DNA from 3 places in the Massilia sp. FBCC-B171 genome. Region 3 is predicted to be linked to each of the others. Evidence: predicted binding sites of a transcription regulator. Region 3 holds the regulator's gene; each other region holds the start of a gene.
What was found. The regulator HrcA, encoded in region 3, represses chaperone genes, less so after heat shock. The targets are predictions, from matches to a motif close to TTAGCACTCNNNNNNNNNGAGTGCTAA.

Region 1 (7,502 bases), 1.5 Mb from region 3:
TCGAGCCGGGGCGCACCGTCGTCACTTTCGCGGGCGACGGCGAATTCATGATGACCGGCCAGGAACTGGCCACCGCCGTGCAGTACCGCGCCGGCGTCATCATCATCGTCTTCAACAACAGCATGTTCGGCACCATCCGCATGCACCAGGAAAAAACCTATCCGGGCCGCGTGTCGGGCACCACCCTGCACAATCCGGATTTCGCGGCGCTGGCGCAAGCCTATGGCGCGCATGGCGAAGTGGTCGAGAAGACGGCCGATTTCGCCCCGGCCCTGGCGCGGGCGCTCGAACACGCGAACGGCAAGCAGCTGCCGGCACTGATCGAACTGCGTTATGACGGCAACCTGATTACGCCGAACCTGACGCTGGACGCGATGCGCGAGGTGGCGCAGGCAGCCAAGGCCTGACCCGACGCCGCTCCACCGACAGCCCCTGCCCTGCGGGGGCTTTTTCGTTTCCGGCGCAATGCCTCCCGCATGCCCGCACACCCTTGCATGATTGCCAAAAGCACCATTTTGCCGAACAGGCTATGCTGCTCGGCGGACAGGCTGCTTTACGCAGCCCTTGCGCCGGCAATCATGCGTCCCCCGGGGCGCCGAAGCAGAATAACGAGGAGAGCTAGTACCGTGAGCAACACCCCAGAAGTGGTCCTGTGCATTCCCGGCCCATGGGACAGCAACAAGGCCCTGGTTGACGAAATCGCCGCCAGCGGCACCGGCTATGTCCTGGACGGGACCATGCTGCGCGAACATGACACCGGCTTTGCCTGCGAACTCGTGCTGCAGGCGGCCGACCCCGCACTGGCCGACGATTTCGCCCGGGCCGGCCCGCACTGGGCCAAAACCGAAGCGATGGCCGATATCGACCTGCATGCCACCGTCGCCTACCTGATGGCGCCGGGCGGCTCGCGCGAAGCGGCCGACGCCATGATGCGCGCCGGTGCGGCCCTCATCGACGCCGGCGGCATGGGCGTGAAGGTGGACAGCAGCGGCATCGCCCACGCCCCCGCCTACTGGATCGACATGTGCGAGCAGCTCGACCAGCTGACGGCGCACCGGGCGCTGGTGGTGTACGTGGCCGGCGCCGACGTGTACTCCTGCGGCATGCACAACTTCGGCTTGCCGGAAGCGATTACCAGCGCCAGCGACAAGGCGCAGGCGGCCGACATGCTGCGCTTTTTTACGCGCTATTTGCTCGAACACGCGCCGTCCCTGGCCGACGGCCATACCTTTTCGGTCAGCGAAGGCAAGCAGGTGTACCGGGTCGAGCAGGTTCCCGCGATCGACTACGGCCCAGGCTCGCTGTTCAACAACCCCTACGGCGCCTGGCGCCTGAGCCCGGTGGCAGCGGAAAAGAAGGGCAACTGGTGGGCGCGCAACCGCCAGTAAATACGTTTTTGCTCACGGAGGCAGCAGGGGTTCGAGTTCTGCCGGCAAGGACAGCGGCCCGTCGAACACGCTCTGCTGCTCGGCCGTGGGTTGCGTGAGAAACAAGGCGACCAACGCAATGAAAGCCCAGGCGACGACCTGGCGCAGCGTGGTGGCGGCGCCTGGCGCAAGCTCGCCATCGATAAGGCGCCGGAACAGCGTGGACAGTTTCATGGCTTTCCTTCCTCTGCAGGATTCGATTCCCTCTTACTGTAGACTTCCCCGCACGGGCCTGCCAGTGCGCACGTTTGACGCCCTCCAGGCTGTTGGACAACAGGCGCAGCCGTCCGCCGAACTGTCGCGTTTGCGCACGCTGCAAGCGCCTCCGCAAGCTCCCTTTCGTTGCCGTTTCGTCAGTACGTCCCTCTGGTAAAATACGCGCGACCCATTTCGTCGTGCCGGTGTCCGAACCCGGCATGTGCATGCACTACCTCCACCAGATACCCATGTTTAGTTTCTTTAAAAGAAAAAAAGCCGCCCCCGAAACGCCGGCACCGGAAGCGCTGGAGCAGGCACCCGCTGCGCCTGCGCCTGCGCCTGCGCCTGCGCCCGCCGCCCCCGCGCCTGCCCGTGCGCCTGCCCGTGCTCCTGCTCCCGCTCCTGCTCCTGCGTTGACGCCGGCCCCGGCGCCGCTGCCCCTGCCTGAAGCCGAACTCTTCATCGAGGAGACGGCCGAGCGCCCGGTCAGCGAAGCGGAAAAGAAACGGTCCTGGATGACGCGCCTGAAGGCCGGGCTGTCGAAAACCTCGAGCAACCTGTCCCTGCTGTTCGTCGGCGCGCGCATCGACGAAGACCTGTACGAGGAACTCGAGTCCGCGCTCCTGATGTCGGATGCCGGCATGGACGCGACCCAGTTCTTGCTCGATTCCCTGCGCCGCAAGGTCAAGGAAGACAAGCTGCTCGACGCCGCCGGCGTCAAGGCCGCGCTGAAAAGCCTGATGATCGAGATGCTGGCGCCCCTGGAAAAGCCGCTGGAACTGGGCCGCCATGAGCCGCTGGTGATGATGCTCGCCGGCGTCAACGGCGCCGGCAAGACCACCACCATCGGCAAACTCGCCAAGCACATGCAGCGCTCCGATCAGTCGGTGCTGCTGGCCGCCGGCGACACCTTCCGCGCCGCGGCGCGCGAGCAGCTGATGGTCTGGGGCCAGCGCAACAACGTCACCGTCATCTCGCAAGCCTCGGGCGATCCGGCGGCCGTGGCGTTCGACGCGGTCCAGTCGGGCAAGGCGCGCGGCGTCGACGTCGTCATGGTCGATACGGCCGGGCGCCTGCCGACCCAGCTGCACCTGATGGAAGAGCTGAAAAAGATCAAGCGCGTAATCGGCAAGGGCATGGAGGCCGCGCCCCACGAAATCCTGCTCGTCATCGACGGCAATACCGGCCAGAACGCCCTGGCGCAAGTAAAAGCCTTCGACGATGCGCTGCAGCTGACGGGCCTGGTGATCACCAAGCTCGACGGCACGGCGAAAGGCGGCGTGCTGGCCGCGATTGCGCGCACGCGCCCGGTGCCGGTGTATTTCATCGGTGTCGGCGAAAAGCTCGACGACCTGCAGCCGTTCAGTGCAGAAGAATTCGTCGAAGCGCTGCTGGGATAAACGGCGATGATCGAATTCCACTCCGTTTCCAAGAAATACTCCGTCGACGCCACCGCCTTGCGCGAGGTGTCCCTGAACATCAACAAGGGCGAGCTGGTCTACCTGGCCGGTCCCTCGGGCGCCGGCAAATCGACCCTGATGAAAATGATCGCGGCCATCGAGCGTCCCAGCAGCGGGCGCGTGATCGTGTTCGGCCAGGACATCGGCAAGCTGACACGGCCCGGTATTCCCTTCCTGCGGCGCAAGCTCGGCCTGATCTTCCAGCACCAGCGCCTGCTGAACGACCGCAACATCCTGGCCAATACCATGCTGCCCCTGCTGGTGTCGGGCGCACCAAAAGCCGGCGCCGAACAGCGCGCCCGGGCCGCGCTCGACAAGGTCGGCCTGCTCGACCGCGCGAAAGCGTATCCGCTGGAACTGTCCGGCGGCGAGCAGCAGCGGGTGGCGATCGCCCGTGCCATCGTCAACCGGCCGCAGATCATCCTGGCCGACGAACCGACGGCCAATCTCGACCGCGTGGCGGCGGACAAGGTGCTCGACGCCTTGCGCGCCTTCCACTCGGTGGGCGTGACCTGCCTGATTTCGACCCATGACGAAGAAGTGCTGGACCGCGCGGGACGCGTGATCCGGCTCGAACATGGCCAGCTCGTCCCTGGCGACCGTGTCGGGAGCGCCGCATGAGCCCGTGGTTACGCGAGCACCGTTTCGCGCTCGGCTCGGCGCTCACCACCGTGCGCAAGGCGCCGGGCAGCTTCCTTTTCAACGTCGTCGTCGTCGCCGTCGCGCTGGCGCTGCCGTTTGCCGGCATCACCCTGCTCGACAACGTACGCCCGATGTCGGAACAGCTTTCGGTCGATCCGGAAGTGAGCCTGTTCGTGAAACCGGAGGCCACGCGCGAGGAAGCGCAGTCGCTGGAGCCGCAGCTGCGCCAGATCCTGCAGGGCAGCCAGGCCCGCATCGAATTCGTGCCGCGCGAGCAGGCGCTCGACGACCTGAAGGAGCGCAGTGGCCTGTCCGACGCGCTCGATGCGCTGGGCGGCAATCCGCTGCCCGACAGCTATGTGATGCGGCTGGAAGGCTTCACCACCGCGCTGGACGCCGCGCGCGTCGACGGCATCGTCGAGCAGATGAGCGCCCTGCCCCAGGTCGATACCGTGCAGGTCGATTCGGCCTGGGTCAAGCGCCTGGCCGCCCTGCTCGGCATCCTGCGCCTGGCGCTGCTGCTGCTGGCCATCACGCTGGGCGTGGTCGTGATCGCGGTCGTGTTCAACACGATCCGCCTGCAGGTGCTGACCCAGCGCGAGGAAATCGCCGTCTCCAAGCTGCTGGGCGCGACCGATAATTTCATCCACCGGCCTTTCTATTACACGGGCGCCCTGCTGGGCCTGTGCGCCGGCGCGGTGGCCCTGGGCGCGGTCATGCTGGGCCTGAATCCCCTGAACGGCGCCATTGCCGAGTTTGCGCGGCTGTATGCCTCGGAATTCCAGCTGGCGCCGCTGGGCGCGCTCGAGGCGGGCGGCTTGCTGGCCATCAGCGCGGGATTGGGTTTGACCGGCGCCTTGCTATCGGTGCAACGGCATCTGGCGCGCATGCGCTGAACGTTTCTTTTCGAATGCAAGCGACGGGCGATATGGCGCAGGCTGTATCGCCCGTTTTCAATGGGGGCTTGAACGCCGCCGGCGCATATGGTGCATTTCCACAATTTTTCACGCCCGCGTTTGTAGGCATACGCGCCGCCATCACGCCAGACATCGGCGCACGCACCTGACGATCGCCCTCCTCGGTGCGCCAACTAACAGAAAACGGTCGTCTTGAACCCGTAACCTGAGCCCTGTCCGCTGCCGCAAGCCCGGCACATTTGATCTATCTCAACAGTTATGCAGGGCTCTGCTCTACAGTAAATCGCAGGTTTTCGATTCTCAAAAGAAATACTTTGACGAAACTTAAACGCCCTGCCGTTTCCGGGGGGTCGCTGGCACTCTCACAGGGGGAGTGCTAATATATGTGCTCAAGCGAAGGTAAACAAGGTTTGCAACGTATCCTGCGCGCCGTCGCGCACAGCTTCCGGGATGTCCCGGTCGACTGAATGGATGCAGTAAAGATTACTCTACGGGGAAAAATGATGTCCGCACAATCCGCATTGGTTCCGACCAGCAATCGTGCCCTGAACCTCGGTTTCACTGGGCAGCTCGGTAATATCGACGCGTATATTTCCGCCGTCAACCGTCTGCCGATGCTGACCCACGAGGAAGAGGTCTCGCTGGCCAAGCGGCTGCGGGACGCGAACGATCTGGACGCCGCGCAAAAACTGGTGCTGTCGCACCTGCGCCTGGTGGTGTCGATTGCGCGTGGCTACCTGGGCTACGGGCTGCCGCACGCTGACCTGATCCAGGAAGGCAATATCGGCCTGATGAAAGCCGTGAAGCGTTTCGACCCGAACCAGGGCGTGCGCCTGGTGTCGTACGCCATGCACTGGATCAAGGCCGAGATGCACGAATACATCCTGAAGAACTGGCGCCTGGTAAAGGTCGCCACGACCAAGGCCCAGCGCAAGCTGTTCTTCAACCTGCGCAGCAACAAGGTGGGCCTGGACGCGATGACCCCGACCCAGGTCGACGACCTGGCCAAGCTGCTCGACGTCAAGCGCGAAGAAGTGATCGAGATGGAAACCCGCCTCTCGGGCCGCGACATCGCCCTGGAAGCGCCGACCGACGACGAAGACGACAAGTTCTCGCCGATTGCCTACCTGTCGTCGGACATGCAGGAGCCGACCAAGGTGCTGGAAGCCGAGCAGGTCACGCGCCTGCAGTCCGAAGGCCTGGAAACGGCGCTGGGCAAGCTCGACCCGCGTTCGCGCCGCATCGTCGAAGCGCGCTGGCTGGCGAATGACGACGGCTCGGGTGCGACCCTGCACACGCTGGCTGAAGAGTTCGGCGTGTCGGCCGAGCGGATTCGCCAGATCGAGTCGGCGGCATTGAAAAAGATGAAAGGTGCGCTGGCGGCGTTTGTGTAAGCAGCCAGGCATCGAGCAGGACACGGCGGCCCCGCGAGGGCCGCCTTTTTATTGGCGCTGTTCGCGTTAAGTGTGGAATTTTCCGGAACGGCTGAGGTCCAACCTCGACCGTAATTAGACCGGAGAAGCCATGCGAGCACGTCCGTTCGATCACTTTCTCAAGCAACTTCCAGCGCTGACCCGGCGCCAGCGCGAGCGCCTGCTTGGGCTGCTCGTGCCGGCGGCCAAACGCGACCAGGCTGTCGACCTGATCGAGCAGGCCGCGGCGCAGCGGATCGCCTGTCCAGGCTGCCATTCGCGCCAACTCCACCGGCACGGGCGCGCGCACGGCCTGCAGCGCTATCGCTGCAAGGACTGCGGCCGCACCTGCAACGCCCTGACCGGCACGGCGCTGGCGCGCCTGCGCCACAAGGAGAGATGGGTCGATTACCTGGGCGGCATGCTCGACTCGCGCAGCATCCGCCGCACCGCTACCGATCTAGGCGTGGCCGGCGCCACCAGTTTTCGCTGGCGCCACCGCTTCCTGAAAGTCAGCAAGGACGACCGGCCGCAATGCCTGGGCGGCATTGCCGAGGCGGACGAAATGTATGTACTGGAGTCGCACAAGGGATCGCGCACGCTCGATCGCCCGCCACGCAAGCGCGGCGGAAAAGCCACAAAACGAGGAATATCGAACGAGCAGGTGTGCGTGCTGGTGGCCCGGGATCGCACCGGCCAGACCCTGGACTGGGTTCCCGGCAACGGAGCATTAACGCTGGCGCAATTGCACCAGCACCTGCTGCCGCGCCTGGAGCGCGATGTCCTGTTGGTGTCCGACGGCCATCCCGCCTACCGGGCCTTCGCACGGCAGGCCGGCATCACCCACGAAGCGGTCAACCTGAAAGCCGGAGTCCGGGTGCGCGGTGCCATCCACGTGCAGAACGTCAACAGCTACCACAGCCGGCTGCGCGGCTGGCTGCAGCCGTTTCGTGGCGTGGCCAGTCGCTATTTGACTAATTACCTGGGCTGGCGCTGGGCGCTCGATGGCGGGCGCATCGGCACGCCAGAGAAATTGCTACGGGCGGCGCTGGGCATTGGGCGCCAGGCGGAATTCCACACTTAACGCGAACAGCGCCTTTTTTATGGGCCGAGCACATCGCTCCAGATCCGCTGCGCCCAGGCATCGGCATCGATCCCTTCCCGCGCCGACGCGTGCTCCGACAGATTGCTTGCGCCGTCCGCCTGCATGCTCTTTTTCGCCGCATCGTAGCGATACAGCGTCGAAATGTGCATGGCCTGCCTGTCGTCGATATAGCTGTAGCAGGTGTTGGCAAAGGCCGGCGCCGGGTCGGGCGCCTGTCCCAGCATCAGGTCGACGATGGCGCGCGCGCAGATCTTCGCCTGGGCATTGGCCATGTGCGCCGACTTGGGCAAGCCGGAGTCGATCGCGTCGCCGATCACGTGAATGTGCGGCGAGACCGCCGA
Region 2 (7,502 bases), 720 kb from region 3:
GCGCTCGTCCGCCGAGATCCTGGCCTGTGCGCTCGACCAGGACGACGCGCTCTGCATCGAGGTGCTGGAGGTCTTCTGCGGCATGCTGGGCGCCGCCGCGGCCAATCTCGCCGTGACGCTGGGCGCTTTTGGGGGCATCTTCATCGGCGGCGGCATCGTGCCGCGCCTGGGGGAGTGGTTCGCACGCTCGCCGTTCCGGGCGCGCTTCGAGGCCAAGGGGCGCTTCTCGCACTACCTGGCCGACATCCCGACCTATGTGATCACGACGCCCAATCCCGCCTTCCACGGCGTGGCGACCATCCTCTCCGAACACCTGCGTGGGCGCAGCGGCGCTAATACGCTGATGGACCGCATCAAGCACCTGCGCCACGAACTGACGCCGGCCGAACAGCGCGTCGCCACGCTCGTGCTCGAGCAGCCGCGCCTGGTGCTGAACGAACCGATCGCGGAGATTGCGCGCAGCGCGGAGGTCTCGCAACCGACCGTGATCCGCTTCTGCCGTTCGCTCGGCTTCCTGGGCCTGGCTGACTTCAAGCTGAAATTCGCCAGCAGCCTGACCGGCGCGATTCCCGTGCGCCACAGCCAGGTGAGAAACAGCGACAGCACCCACGATTTATCCGCCAAGGTGATCGACAACACGGTGTCGGCGATTTTGAAATTCCGCGATGGGCTGGACGTGCACACGCTGGACCGCGCCATCGAACTGGTCAGCCGCGCGCGCCGCGTCGAGTTCTACGCGATGGGCAATGCGCGCGTGGTGGCGCTCGACGGCCAGCATAAATTCTTCCGCTTCCGGATTCCGACGGCGCTGTATGGCGATTCGCACCTGTTCGCGCTGGCCGCCGATCTGCTGGGGCCGGGCGATGTGGTGATCGCCATTTCAAATTCGGGGCGGCTGCCGGAGCTGCTGCAGGCGGTCGATATCGCACGTAGCCGCGGGGCGGACGTGATCGCGATCGGCAACAGCCAGTCGCCGCTGGCGCGCAAGGCGACGGTGAGCCTGGCGGTGGATCACGCCGAGGACAGCACGATTTTCCTGTCGATGATTTCGCGGATCTTGCAGCTGCTGTTCATCGACATCATGGCCGTGGGCTTGTCGGTCGATGCGCACAATGGGCGCGATGGGGCGGACGTGGAGCAGCGCAGGCTGTTGATTTCGCATCTGGACAGTTGATTAACGTAGGGTGGACTCCTGAGTCCACGCGTTACGCCGGCATCGTCGCACCCCGGCGGATCATGTTAATCCGCCGACTTCAACTCCACGCGCCGGATACTGCGCCGCCAATCGTCCAGCGACAGCACCGTATCGTTCGCCGTGTCTTCCACCAGGATCTGCTCCCCGCTGCGCGCCACGAGAAAGCTCTCGCGCCGATGCACCTTGTCGGCGCGGTTTTCGACAAAGCTCAGTTGCCAGTATGCGCGGCCGTTGATCACGCGCGGGGTCGGGTCGTCTTCGATGACGGCGCCATGGGCCTTGCCGCGCGAGCGTTTTTCGATCTCCTGCGACCAGCTTTTCACTTCCGGCAGCGCCAGCAGCGAGGCCATCGCCTGTTCGCGCGTGACTGCCGGCTCCGGCTTCTGCTGGACCACCGGCTTGGCCGGCGGAGGCGGTGGCGGTGCGGGCGGCTGCTTGTCCTTGCAGCCGGCGAGCAGGGCGGCCAGCAGGGTGAGCGTCAGCAGGGGTGCGCCGCGTGAAATCATGATCGAGCCTCGTTAAAAAAACTGCGGCCATACTAGCCCAAATAGTTGGATTTGGAAAACAATCGCCGTGGCGCGCCCGCGCCTGGCTTGATCGGGCAATGCTAGACTCGATGGGGCCGCGGCGCGCAATCACCTGCGCAAGAAATACGATTACCTGGTCAGGCGCGATCTGGTGGCGAATGCGGAGTCGTTTATCCAGCATGCGGCGACCGGGAGCAGCATGAGCGGGAAGGATTATCTGGTCAGGTGCGGGGGAGGGAAGGCGGTGGCCAGTGCGGTGTATTTGAAAGAGGAGCTGGCGCGGTTTCGGGGGCGGGCGGGTAGATAATCGGCGGGCGTGGGGCTGTTGCCTGTTACGTTGGTGGCCGTTTGAATCCGCGTGGGCACGGGGTGCCCACCCTACGGGCACCTCTGGTAGCGAGATCATACGAAACCCGGATCGTTAACGTGTCCGGTAGGGTGGGCACCCCGTGCCCACGCTGATCATGCGGACCAATAAAGTAACAGGCAACAGCCCCACACCGCCCGCACACCGGCCTTAAGCCCCCAGCGTCAGCCCATTCTCCTCGCACCAGGCAGCCAGCGCCGCGCGCGTCTGCGCCTCACGGAAATCATACCAGCGCTCGCTCAGCCCGCGCTCGTCGACCAGCTCGCCGAACACCCGGTAGCCGCCCGCTTTCTTGAACATCTGGCGCACCCGCGCTTCGTCCTCCGGCATCGCCGCACCAACGAAATCGAACACGACCTCGAGCCCGAGTTCGAGCGTGCTGACCCGCGGCACCGGCACGTAGCGGTCCGAGGTATCGATATCGTCCGGCAGGGGCGCCAGCTCCGGGTCCACCAGGTCGGAACGGACATGCACCGCACCGGTGTCGAGGGACACCCAGGCCTCGTCCCCGGTTCCCGCATCCGACACCATCAACACGGCGTCTTCGAGTTCTTCTGCATCGACAAACGGCATTGCAATCTCCAAAAGTAAAAAAAGCCCGCGAGGCGCGAACCTTGCGGACTCCATTGTGCAGCACAGCGCCGCCGAAGCGGCGCCGGGCAAACGACATTACATCATGCCGTCCATGCCGCCCATGCCGCCCATACCACCCATGCCGCCCATGCCGCCGGCTGCTTTGTCTTCAGCCAGTTCCGAGACCATGCAGTCGGTGGTCAGCATCAGGCCGGCGATCGACGCTGCGTTTTGCAGGGCCGAACGGGTGACCTTGGCTGGGTCCAGCACGCCCATTTCGACCATGTCGCCGTAGGTGCCGTTGGCGGCGTTGTAGCCGTAGTTGCCGGTGCCGGCCAGGACTGCTGCGACGACGACCGATGGCTCTTCGCCAGCGTTCTGGACGATCATGCGCAGCGGCTCTTCCATTGCGCGCAGGACGATCTTGATGCCGGCTTCCTGGTCAGGGTTGTCGCCCTTGATGTTGATCGAAGCACGGGCACGCAGCAGGGCAACGCCGCCGCCTGGCACGATGCCTTCTTCAACCGCAGCGCGGGTAGCGTGCAGCGCATCTTCGACGCGTGCTTTCTTTTCCTTCATTTCGACTTCGGTAGCAGCGCCAACCTTGATCACGGCAACGCCGCCGGCCAGCTTGGCCACGCGCTCTTGCAGCTTTTCGCGGTCGTAGTCCGAGGTCGCTTCTTCGATCTGGACGCGCACCATCTTGACGCGCGCTTCGATGTTTTCAGCAGCGCCGGCACCGTCGATGATGATGGTGTTTTCCTTGCCGACTTCGATGCGCTTGGCCTGGCCGAGTTCTGCCAGCGTGACCTTTTCCAGGGTCAGGCCGACTTCTTCAGCGATGACCTGGCCGCCGGTCAGGACAGCGATGTCTTCCAGCATGGCCTTGCGGCGGTCGCCGAAGCCTGGCGCTTTGACAGCGACGGTCTTCAGGATGCCACGGATGTTGTTGACGACCAGGGTCGCCAGCGCTTCGCCGTCGATGTCTTCAGCGACGATGACCAGTGGACGGCCGGCTTTCGCGACTTGTTCCAGTACCGGCAGCAGGTCACGGATGTTCGAGATCTTCTTGTCGCACAGCAGGACGAATGGATTGTCGTGGATGGCGACTTGCTTGTCCGGGTTGTTGATGAAGTATGGCGACAGATAGCCGCGGTCGAACTGCATGCCTTCGACGATGTCGAGTTCGTCGTTCAGCGACTTGCCGTCTTCAACGGTGATGACGCCTTCCTTGCCGACTTTTTCCATCGCTTCAGCGATGCGCTCGCCGATCGAGTAGTCCGAGTTCGCGGAAATGGCGCCGACCTGGGCGATTTCCTTGGTGGTGGTGCATGGACGCGAGATCTTGGCCAGCTCTTCGACGGTGGCAGCAACTGCCTTGTCGATGCCGCGCTTCAGGTCCATCGGGTTCATGCCGGCGGCAACGAACTTCATGCCTTCGCGCACGATGGCTTGTGCCAGCACGGTGGCGGTGGTGGTGCCGTCGCCGGCGTTGTCGCTGGTCTTCGATGCGACTTCCTTGACCATCTGCGCGCCCATGTTCATGAGCTTGTCTTTGAGTTCGATCTCTTTCGCGACCGACACGCCGTCCTTGGTGACGGTTGGCGAACCGAAGGCGCGGTCGAGCACGACGTTGCGGCCTTTAGGACCCAGGGTGACTTTGACTGCGTTGGCGAGGATGTTGACGCCTTCAACCATTTTGGCGCGCGCTGCGTCGCCGAAAATTACTTCTTTAGCTGCCATTTTTAGTTCTCCGATTTATTCGAGGATATTCTGAAAGAGAATTACTTGACCAACACGGCCATGATGTCTTCTTCACGCATCACCAGCAGCTCTTGACCATCGACCTTGACGGTCTGGCCCGAGTACTTGCCGAACAGGACGCGATCGCCGACCTGGACTTCCAGGGCGCGCAGCGAGCCGTTTTCCTGGACCTTGCCGTTGCCGACAGCCAGGATCTCGCCCTGGTCCGGTTTTTCGGCGGCAGCATCAGGGATGATCAGGCCGGAGGCGGTCTTGGTTTCCTGGTCGAGACGCTTGACGATGACGCGATCGTGCAATGGGCGAAGGTTCATGCAGAACTCCTTATTCAGTGTGTGGACTAGCTGTTGTTGACTTCGGTCGCCGCCTCGTTGCTACGTTGCGGCTTGAAAGAGTTGTTAGCACTCTCAGCTAACGAGTGCTAATTATAGGGACGATATAGGGGTATTTCAAGCAGCCATGTTGCGAAATAAACTTTACAGGCTTGATGGGGCGCAAATCATGCACGCTGGATGAGATGCTTTCCTTGCCATGGTGAAGGCAGAAAGCGGAGAGACTAGCACCGAACCTACGGGGCTTGACGCACCGTTGGGGGTAAATTGATCAAGATCAAAAGACCGGCTGAAACGTGCTATTCAAGGAAGAAAACCTGGTGCCTTTATTTTTAGCGCCATCCTAAATAATGTGTTCTTGCCTGCCACCTCGCAAGCCTGCGGGCGCATGCCGCAGCTGGGAGACGCAGGTCCACGTGCCGCCCAGGGACTTCGGCAAGATCGATATCGCCGATTTCGACCCGGGCAGGTATTTGAAGGCGCGCTAGGCCTGAGCGCGTAGGCGTCCGGCAAGAACCAACCCCCGGGCGCACAACACGCTATCCTGTTGACTGTCAAACCTTATCAGACCTATAGTTACGAATGATTTCCGAATTCCAAGACTTATCCGACAAGATCGAGCGGCTCGCAGAGCTGGTCGTGTCGCTGCGCAGCGAGAATGCGCAACTGCGCCAGACCAATCTGGTGCTCAATGAAGTAAACATGGCGCTCGTCGAGCGTATTGTCGAGGTCCAGCACCGGGTCGAAGCCGTGATCGAGCAATTGCCCGCGCCGGAAGCCGCGCCGGACACCGATCATGAAGAAGACGCCGAATCCATCGAAGATACCGAGGCCGCCCGATGATTTACCTGGATGTGACGATCATGGGCCAGCCTTACCGCCTGGCTTGCAAGGAAGGCGAGCAGGCCACCCTGCGCGACGCCGTGCGCTATCTCGACGGCAAGATGACCGCGCTGCGCGACTCGGGAAAAGTGAAGGGCAACGACCGCATCGCCGTCATGGCCGCGCTCAGCGTCGCTGCGGAATTCCTGTCGGTCAAGTCGCCGCAAGGCCCGCTCTCCGACATGACTATGCTCGAAGTCAAGCAAAAACTCGAAGTGATGCACAGCGTCCTCGACCAGGCCTTGGCGCCGCAAGAAAATTTATCCTGAGCGGCCAAATTCGTTTGACATGAGGCTTCAAGGGAGTAAACTCCGTCTCACCCTGCGGTGTTCGAGATTGCCATATATTCCTTGAACCATTTACATGCATAGGTTGCGGGATAGTGTTTGATGGGCGTGAGCGTCGCTTGTTCGACGAACCCGAAATTGAACTGACTGTGACCACCTTGAGCCATTAGGTTCGGGATGCCGGCAAAAAACGGCACAGGCGGGGCACTATTCGAGAAAGCGGTTGCGGGCATATGCACGCAGCCGTTTTTTTATGCGTTTTTTATTTTGTGAGCAGGATGCGATGCGTTACTGGTTGATGAAATCCGAGCCCGATGAAGTCAGTTTCGACGACGTTCTCGCGGCCCCCGGGCAGACCGTCGCCTGGTTCGGCGTGCGCAATTATCAGGCCCGTAATTTCATGCGCGACGCGATGCAGGTCGGCGACGGCATCCTGTTTTATCACTCCAGTTGCGCCGTTCCCGGCGTTGCGGGAATCGCCGAAGTGGTGAGCGGTCCTTATCCGGACGCCAGCCAATTCGACACCAGCGGCAAATACTTCGATCCGAAAGCGACGCAGGCGCAACCGCGCTGGATATCGGTCGACGTGCGCGCGAAAGAAAAGGGGCGCTATTTGCCGCTGGCGGAAATGCGCGCAATGGGCGCATTGGAAGACATGGTCTTGCTGCAGAAAGGCAGCCGCCTGTCGATTTCGCCGGTGACGAGCGGGCAGTGGGATGCGATCCTCAAATTGATTCGCTGCAAAGGCTGATCCGGCATCGCGCACGAACCGCGCGAAAGTGCTTGCAATAGTTAGATGATTAGCTAATAATCGATCACATGAGCACAGTCTTCAAAGCCCTGTCCGACCCGACCCGCCGCAAGGTCCTGCAACTGCTGCAGGCCGGACCCATCGGTGCGGGGGAACTTGCCGAGATGTTCGACGTCTCCAAGCCCACCATGTCGGCGCACTTCGCCGTGCTCGTCAATGCAGACCTGATCGAAGCCGAGAAGCAGGGGCGCAACGTTACCTACCGCCTCAAATTGTCGGTGCTCGAAGAAGCGCTGCTCGCGTTTGCGCAAACCTTTGGATTGCAGGTCACGCGGCCGGACGACGGCCATCCCACAGCTGAATCGAACGAGGAGAAGTCATGAAAACCGCTTTCCCGCTGGGCCGCGCGCTGTTTGCCGCGGTGCTGATCGTGGCGACGTCCGCCGCCCTGAAATGGGCCGCGCCCGAATATTTATCCTTCGAATGGGCGCAGCGCCTGACCGGCGTGATGCTGGGCCTGGTTGTGCTCGTGTTTGCGAACGTGATTCCCAAGTCGCTCACCAGCATGGCGCGCCTGCGCTGTCCTCCCGCAGCCGAACAGGCGGCGCGCCGCTTCGCCGGCTGGAGCCTGGTGCTGGGCGGACTCGGCTATATCCTCGCGATGCTGCTGGCGCCGCCCGTGCTGATGCACCTGGTCGGCGGCGCGATCCTGGCCGTGGCCCTGACGGCGGCGGTGCTGCGCTGCCTCGGCGTCGGTGCCAGCGCCGCGCGCGGTTAAGGAGAAGCCCATGTTCGCCATGCTGATGGGCTTGAAATCGATCGCGCCG
Region 3 (7,502 bases):
CGGCCCATGCGCCCACTGGCGCCGGCGACCGCAATTTTCAGTTGCGTCATGACAGTCTCAGGGCGTGTTCGAGGAAGTGGCGGGCGTGGCCGCGGTCGACGGCTCGACCGGACGGGAAATGGCCTCGGCTTTTTTCGCGTCCTTGGCGACCTTCCTGGCGGGACCGGCGATGCGGTCGATGTATTCGCGCTCGGTCGGCAGGTTGCCGCCTTCGAAGCGCTCGACGACGTCATCCTTGAAATAGATGGTGACGCGGCTGGTGGTCAGCTCGCCATTGCCGCGCGCGAGGTAGAACGGATAGTCCCAGCGGTCGGCGTGGAACATGTCCATCAGCATCGGCGTGCCGAGCAGGAAGCGCACCTGTTCGCGGGTTTGTCCCACTTTCAGCTGGCTCAGCATTTCTGCCGAGACGAAGTTGCCTTGCTGGATGTCCGGGCGGTAAGGCGAGAAGATCCACAGGAATTTCTGCAGTTTCGTGCCCTGGGTCGTTTGCGCACCAGCATTGGCCAGCGATGCCGAGATGCCGGCGTCGGACTGCAGGGCGGCGGCGGACGTATTCACCGGTGCGGCCGGTTTGGTCTGGTTGCGCCAGGATGCGCAGCCGGACAATACAAGCGTGCAGGCAAGGGCGGCGGCGAGCGTGCCCCGGGCCTTGGCGCGATGAACAACGGCATCAAAGAGACGCATAAGTAACCTCAAAACGTTTAAGCGGGAGCTTCCAAAACGCTATATCATAAAGCACTCCGCCCATCTACGAGTAACAAACATGAGTAACAGTCCTACCGACCTGAAGGCGAGCGGCCTGAAGGCGACCCTGCCGCGCCTGAAGATCCTCGAAATTTTCCAGAACAGCGAAGTGCGGCACCTGACGGCGGAAGACGTCTACAAAATCCTGCTGGCCGAAAACATGGACGTCGGCCTGGCGACCGTCTACCGGGTGCTGACCCAGTTCGAGCAGGCGGGCCTCTTGAACCGCAACCACTTCGAAACCGGCAAGGCGATCTACGAACTGAACGCCGGCTCGCACCACGACCACCTGGTCTGCCTCGATTGCGGCCACGTCGAAGAATTCTTCGACGAAGAAATTGAGTCGCGCCAAAACAGGATCGCCGCCGAACGCGGTTTCAAGATCGCCGAGCATGCGCTGGCAATCTACGGCCATTGCATCAAGCCGGCCTGTCCGCACCGCGGCGGCAGCGGCAGCTAAGAACAGTTTGCATCCGCAATAACAAACGGCGCCGCGGCGCCGTTTCTTATTGGTGCGATCGTACGGCAGGTCCTCGGCCTAGGGATGGCTCAGCGCATTCGACAGTAATTTCGCGGTGATGTCGACAATCGGGATCACCCGCTCGTAGGCCATGCGGGTCGGGCCGATGACGCCCAGGGTGCCGACGATCTTGCCGTTCACCTCGTAGGGCGCGGTGACCACGCTCATCTCGTCCATCGGCACCAGCTTCGATTCGCCGCCGATGAAAATCTGCACGCCGCCGGCCTTGCTCGACATGTCGAGCAGCTGCATGAGGCCGGTCTTTTGCTCGAACATCTCGAACATCTGGCGCAGCGAAGTCATGTTCGAGGACAGGTCCGAGACCGACAGCAAATTGCGCTCGCCCGAGATGACCATCTCGTTGTTGCCCTCGGCCATTTCGCTGCCCGCCTCCACCGCCGTCTGCATCAGGCCGCCGATATTTTCCTGCAGCTGGCGCAATTCTCCCGTCAGGCGCATGCGCACTTCGTCGAAGGTCAGGCCGGCGAAATTCTGGTTCAGGTAGTTGGCCGACTGGATCAGCTGGGTCGGCGTGTAGTCGACCTCGGTGAGCAGCAGGCGGTTCTGGACGTCGCCGCGCGGGTCGACGATGACGAGCAGGATGCGCTTTTCGGACAGGCGCAGGAATTCGATTTGCTGGAACACCGATTCGCGCCGCGGACTTTGCACGACGCCGGCAAACTGGGTCAGCGAGGACAGCATCTGCGCCGCGTTGGCGATGATTTTTTGCGGCTGCTGGAGCGGCAGGCGCATGCTGCCGGCGTCGACGCCGTGCTGGCCGTCGAGGTGCTGCACCGTCAGCAGCGTGTCGACGAACAGGCGGTAGCCGCGCGGCGTCGGCACCCGGCCGGCCGAGGTATGGGGACTGGCGACATAGCCCATTTCCTCGAGGTCGGCCATGATGTTGCGGATCGTGGCCGGCGACAGGTCGAGGCCGGAAATTTTCGAGAGCGCACGCGACCCGACCGGCTGGCCGTCGGCGATATAGCGCTCGACGAGGGCTTTCAGCAGGGTTTGGGCTCGGGGTTCAAGTTGCATGGGAAGTGGAGGCGCGCAGAATGGTTGCGTGTCTATTATGCACCCTCAGGCACGCCCTGTGCGGAACGCGCACTCATCGATGTTCGCGCTTGAGCCAGTCGAGCAATCCATCCATGTTCGCCACGATCGCATCCGGCTGCACGCCCTCTTCCAGGTGGCGCCGGCTGGCGGTGCGGTTCATCCACACGGCGCGCAGGCCGGCGCGCTGGGCGCCCTGGACGTCGAGCAGCAGGTCGTCGCCGACGTGGACGGCGTCGTGCGCGGCCACGCCGAGCGCGTCGCAGGCAGCGTGGAAAATCGACGCATCCGGTTTCGCCCGGCCGAAACTCGGGGCCGCCACCGAGACATGGAAATGGTTGGACAGGCCGATCGTCTGCAGGTCGGCATTGCCGTTCGTGACCGACCCGACCAGCACCCGCCCCTTCAGGCGCAGGAGCCCGGGCAGCACGTCGTCGTAGGGAATCACGGCATTGCGGGCGGCGAAGAATTCGGTCATGGCCAGTTCGACCTTGTCCGCGTCTTCTCCGGCCTGCTCGAAGGCGGCGATCAGGCCGGCGCGGCGCAGTGCGCCCAGGTCGAGCTGGAATTCGGGACGGCGCGCGAGCAGCTCGAGACGCGCCTGGCGCAGGCTGTCGATGCTGAAGCGTTCGGCCACGCGCGGCGCGTTGTTGGCAAGCCACGCGAACAGGGTCTGTTCGGCCTGCACGATGACGGGCGCGATCGGCCACAGCGTATCGTCGAGGTCGAACAGGATGGCTTTGGGCCAGGGGCGGCGGTTGGAAGGCTTCATCGCAGGCGGTCGTGAGGATGGATCCAGCATAGCGAGGCCAGCGGCGAAATGCAAACGTGCGCGGCTGACGCGAGGCCGACGCCACCCGTTACACCGTGATACAAAGCCTAATGAGCCCGGCCCTTGTCAAATGCTCTAAAATGATGGGCAAACTTCTACCATGCTGTCCGGCGCCTCACGATTTGCGCGCCTTGTCCCTCCCCTTTTTTGGAGAAATTATGATTCGTTCCCCCCTGCGTGCCGGCCTCGCGCTCGCATGCGCGCTCAGCCTGTCCGCCTGCGGCGGCGGCGACGGTGATGTCTATGTCGGCGGCACGGCGTTCGGCGTCACCAAGCCTGGCCTGGTCCTGACGAACAATGGCCGCGACGATCTCGCCGTCAACGCGCCCGGCCGATTTTTCTTCCCGACCCGCGTCGAAACCGATTCCGGCTACAACGTCGAGGTGAAAAGCGTCCCGCCGAATGTCGACGGGATCAAAAATTGCGCTGTCTCGAGTGGCTCGGGCAAGGCCGTCTTCACCATCGAGACCGTCGTCGTGTCGTGCACGATCCGCACGCATGCGCTGGGCGGCAAGATCCTCGGCCTCGGCAACGCGACCGGCCTGGTGCTCGTGAACGGCATCGACCGCAAGGAGATCGCGCCATCCGGTTCCGACAACCCCCTCGACTTCAACTTCAACATGGCGCCGGTGACGGAAGACCTGGCTTACGGCGTCACCATCCTGCGCCAGCCGGAAGGCCGCACCTGTACGGTCGAGAACGCAAGCGCCACCATGCGCGATACCGACATCAACAACGTCGTCGTGCGCTGCGCTTAATCATTTCGTGGAGACTCATTTGAAAAAATCGATCCTGGCGCTGTGCGCGCTGACCCTGGCAGCGGGCCTTGCGGCCTGTGGTGGCGGCACGTCGAAATATACGGTTGGCGGAACGGTCACCAACCTGCAGTACGGCCCGCTGGTCCTTGTGACGAACGGCATGGAAGTCGCCATTCAGCCGCAAACTGACGGCAGCGGCAAGCTCGTGCCGACGATTAACTATGCCTTCCCGAACCAGCTGGACTACGGCGACGCCTACAGCATCACCTTGAAGCCGATCGGCACGAACGAGAACGGCACAACGATTTATCAGCAGCCGCCTCATCAGGTGTGCGGCCCTGCAGACGTGCAAGGCAACATCACGTCAGATACGGCTGGCCGCCTCTCCGTCATCAATGCACAGTTCGTATGCAACCTGGCCACCCATACGATCGGCGGACAAATCACGGGCCTGGCAGCGGACACGCTGATCCTGACCAATGGCGGCAATCAGCTGACGCTGACCAAGGATACGGCGACGGGTCTTTATCCAACCAGTTTCACGTTCCCGACACAGGTCACCTACAAAACGACCTATGGCGTGACCGTCCTGCAGCAGCCAACAGGCCAGACCTGCACCGTCACCAACGGTGCCGGCGAGATGGGCGACGAGGACATCGCGTCGATTCGCATCAACTGCACCACCAACGCAACCTGAGGCAGAGAGACATTCACAATATATATGTCGATCATTCCTAAAGAAAATTAGACGTATATGTTGTGGTGCAGCATAATTGCACCTGTCTCCTCCAACTCTCCTCAGAAAAGAATTGGATTTCAGCCCGCCCGCAACGGCGGGCTTTTTTTTGCCCGCGCTATTGGGAGCCGGCTCAACCGAACTTGGTGGCGGCCGGGAGGCGCTTGCCGGTGACTTTCACGATTGCCATTTTCTCGTTGCCGACCGAGACCATTTCGCTGGCGCGGACCTGGGCCTTGTAGCTCTCGGCGCTGGCGTAGGTGCTCACGCCGACGACCAGTGCAGCGACCAGGAACATCGATTCCATGTGTTTGAGGACGTTCATTTCAGACTCCCTTCGGTGAGATATGTGCCGTTTCGGCTTTCGATGGGAGTACTTTAGCAAGCGCCCTTGTCGCCTTCCATCGGACTGCGACGAACTGCACAAAGCGCACGATGAAGCGCATAAAGCGGGGATATGAAGGGTTTGTGCGCTGCGGCACGGATGAGTTGCGGGGCGCGCAGCGGGGCCGATGCCCGCCCCGCGCCCAGCCTGGTGTGGCTTACACCGGCTTGAGGATATTCGACAGCGCCACGTACTGCTCCAGGCTGACGTTCTCCGGCCGCACGCCCGGATCGATGCCGGCCTCGACCAATTGCGCTTCGGTGAACATGCCGGCCACGCAGTTGCGAATGACCTTGCGCCGCTGCGAGAAGGCCTTCTGCACCACGGCCGACAGGGTGGCGCCGTCGACGGCGAGCTTGTTCCGGGTCGGGATCATGCGCACGATGGCAGACTCGACCTGGGGCGGCGGATCGAAGGCGGTCGGCGGCACGATGAACAGCAGCGACATGTCGTAGCGCCATTGCAGCATCACCGACAGGCGGCCATAGGCCTTGGTGCCGGGCTCGGCCACCATGCGCTCGACCACTTCCTTTTGCAGCATGAAATGCTGGTCCTCGACCAGGTGCGCGAACTCGGCCAGGTGGAACAGCAGCGGGCTCGAGATGTTGTACGGCAGGTTGCCGACGATGCGCAGCTTCTGCCCTTCCGGCACCGGCAGGGCGCCGAAATCGAATTTCAGGGCGTCGGCCGAATGCACGGTCAGCTTTTCGCGCGGGTAGGCTTTTTCGAGGCGCGCCACCAGGTCGCGGTCGAGTTCGACCACGTGCATGTGGTCGAGTTGTTTCAATAGCAGCGCCGTCATCGCCGCCAGGCCCGGGCCGATCTCGACCATCGCCTCGCCCTGGCGCGGGTCGATCGCGTCGATGATGCTGGTCAGGACCAGCTTATCGGTCAGGAAGTTCTGGCCGAAGCGTTTGCGTGCTACGTGTTTCATTTAATCTTTCGTTGAATGTGTGCGGCTGGCCGTGCGCTGACTGGCCGTGACCATGTCCATGGCGGCGCGGATCGCCTCTTCCATGCTGCCGCAATCGGCCAGGCCCAGCCCCTGCGCCGCCAGGTCGAGCGCGGTGCCGTGGTCGACCGAGGTGCGGATCAGGGGCAGGCCGAGCGTGACGTTGATGCCGCGTCCAAAGGTCGCGTGCTTGAGCACGGGCAGGCCCTGGTCGTGGTACATGGCCAGCACGCAGTCGGCGTCTTGTAAATATTTAGGCTGGAACAGCGTATCGGCCGGGTACGGGCCGCGCGCATCGATGCCGCGCGCCTGCGCCGCCGCCAGGCTGGGTGCGATGACCTCGATTTCCTCGCGCCCCAGGTAGCCGTTTTCGCCCGCATGCGGGTTCAGGCCGGTGACCAGGATGCGCGGCGCAGCGATGCCGAACTTGTCGCGCAGGTCACGGTGCAGGATGTCCAGCACCTGGGCCAGGCCCGCGCCCGTGATCGCGCCCGGCACGTCCTTCAGGGGCAAATGGGTCGTGGCCAGCGCCACGCGCAGATAGGGCTGGCCGCCGGCGGGCTGGCCGGCCAGCATCATGACCACCTTCGGGGTATGGGTTTTTTCAGCCAGGTATTCGGTGTGGCCGGAAAAGGCAACGCCGGCCTGGTTGATGGTGCTCTTTTGCAGGGGCGCGGTGACGATGGCGTCGAACCAGCCGGCCTGCACGCCCTCGAGCGCGAGGTCGAGCGTGGCCAGCACGGCGCGCCCGTTTTCGGCATCGAGCGTGCCGGGCGTGACGTGGGCGGCCAGCGGCACGTCGATGACGGCGATGCGCTCTTTGCCGAAATGCGGCAGGCCGCCGTTGCGCAGCGCCTGGATCGACAGCGCCGCCAGGCGGATCGACGGATCGATCAGGCTGGCGGTGAGCGCGAGAAAAGCCGCGTCGCCGACCAGCACGCAGTTGGCCTGTTCGCGCAGCGCCCAGGCGGCGCGGATCGAGATCTCGGGCCCGATGCCGGCCGGCTCGCCGACGGTGAGCGCCAGCGTCGGGCGGCGCACTGTCTGCGGCGCGGCCACGGTGTTACGCCTCCTCGCGGTACTCGACGTAGGCACGGTCGCGCACTTCGCGCGCCCAGTCCTCGAAGGCTTCACCCAGTTTGCGCTCGCGGATCACCTGGCGTGCGCGCAGGCGGTCTTTTTCGCGGCTCTGGTCTTCGGTCTTGCGCTCGAGGACTTCGATCAGGTGGAAACCGAAAGGCGATTCGACCACGTCCGACAGCTGGCCCGGCTTCAGGGCATCCATCGCGCTGGCGAATTCCGGCACCACGTCTTCGGCGGTGACCCAGCCCAGGTCGCCGCCCTTGGCAGCCGTGCCGTCCTGGCCGTTCTGGCGCGCCAGTTCTTCGAAGGTCGCCGACTTGCTCTCGATTTTCGCCTTCAGCTCGGCCAGTTTGGCCTTCACTTGCGCGACCGGCATGGCCGGCGTGGCCTTCATCAGGATCTGGCGCACGCGGGTCTGCTGGACCAGGGCCTG

Region 1: the regulator HrcA is predicted to act here: its motif matches at 4,998-5,024, upstream of rpoH (RNA polymerase sigma factor RpoH).
Region 2: the regulator HrcA is predicted to act here: its motif matches at 4,822-4,848, upstream of groES (co-chaperone GroES).

The regions. Positions count from the first base shown of each region.
Region 1 covers NZ_CP101443.1:4,388,532-4,396,033, forward strand. The annotation lists gene NMB41_RS19870 (thiamine pyrophosphate-binding protein) at 1-407, shown strand, start outside; gene NMB41_RS19875 (DUF4261 domain-containing protein) at 627-1,388, shown strand; gene NMB41_RS19880 (hypothetical protein) at 1,401-1,601, opposite strand; gene ftsY (signal recognition particle-docking protein FtsY) at 1,874-3,025, shown strand; gene NMB41_RS19890 (cell division ATP-binding protein FtsE) at 3,032-3,706, shown strand; gene ftsX (permease-like cell division protein FtsX) at 3,703-4,623, shown strand; gene rpoH (RNA polymerase sigma factor RpoH) at 5,145-6,038, shown strand; gene NMB41_RS19905 (IS1595 family transposase) at 6,169-7,140, shown strand; gene NMB41_RS19910 (FAD-dependent oxidoreductase) at 7,158-7,502, opposite strand, start outside.
Region 2 covers NZ_CP101443.1:1,085,172-1,092,673, forward strand. The annotation lists gene NMB41_RS04820 (glucokinase) at 1-1,174, shown strand, start outside; gene NMB41_RS04825 (hypothetical protein) at 1,240-1,701, opposite strand; gene NMB41_RS04830 (DUF5329 family protein) at 1,871-2,029, shown strand; gene NMB41_RS04835 (hypothetical protein) at 2,240-2,662, opposite strand; gene groL (chaperonin GroEL) at 2,759-4,405, opposite strand; gene groES (co-chaperone GroES) at 4,447-4,737, opposite strand; gene NMB41_RS04850 (hypothetical protein) at 5,338-5,598, shown strand; gene NMB41_RS04855 (cell division protein ZapA) at 5,595-5,906, shown strand; RNA gene ssrS (6S RNA) at 5,953-6,134, shown strand; gene NMB41_RS04865 (EVE domain-containing protein) at 6,208-6,675, shown strand; gene NMB41_RS04870 (autorepressor SdpR family transcription factor) at 6,744-7,058, shown strand; gene NMB41_RS04875 (hypothetical protein) at 7,055-7,453, shown strand; gene NMB41_RS04880 (rhodanese-like domain-containing protein) at 7,464-7,502, shown strand, end outside.
Region 3 covers NZ_CP101443.1:364,359-371,860, reverse strand. The annotation lists gene dapB (4-hydroxy-tetrahydrodipicolinate reductase) at 1-50, opposite strand, end outside; gene NMB41_RS01700 (outer membrane protein assembly factor BamE) at 58-687, opposite strand; gene fur (ferric iron uptake transcriptional regulator) at 767-1,207, shown strand; gene hrcA (heat-inducible transcriptional repressor HrcA) at 1,286-2,305, opposite strand; gene NMB41_RS01685 (HAD family hydrolase) at 2,379-3,095, opposite strand; gene NMB41_RS01680 (hypothetical protein) at 3,314-3,913, shown strand; gene NMB41_RS01675 (hypothetical protein) at 3,933-4,610, shown strand; gene NMB41_RS01670 (hypothetical protein) at 4,783-4,974, opposite strand; gene rsmA (16S rRNA (adenine(1518)-N(6)/adenine(1519)-N(6))-dimethyltransferase RsmA) at 5,192-5,968, opposite strand; gene pdxA (4-hydroxythreonine-4-phosphate dehydrogenase PdxA) at 5,969-7,045, opposite strand; gene NMB41_RS01655 (peptidylprolyl isomerase) at 7,050-7,502, opposite strand, start outside.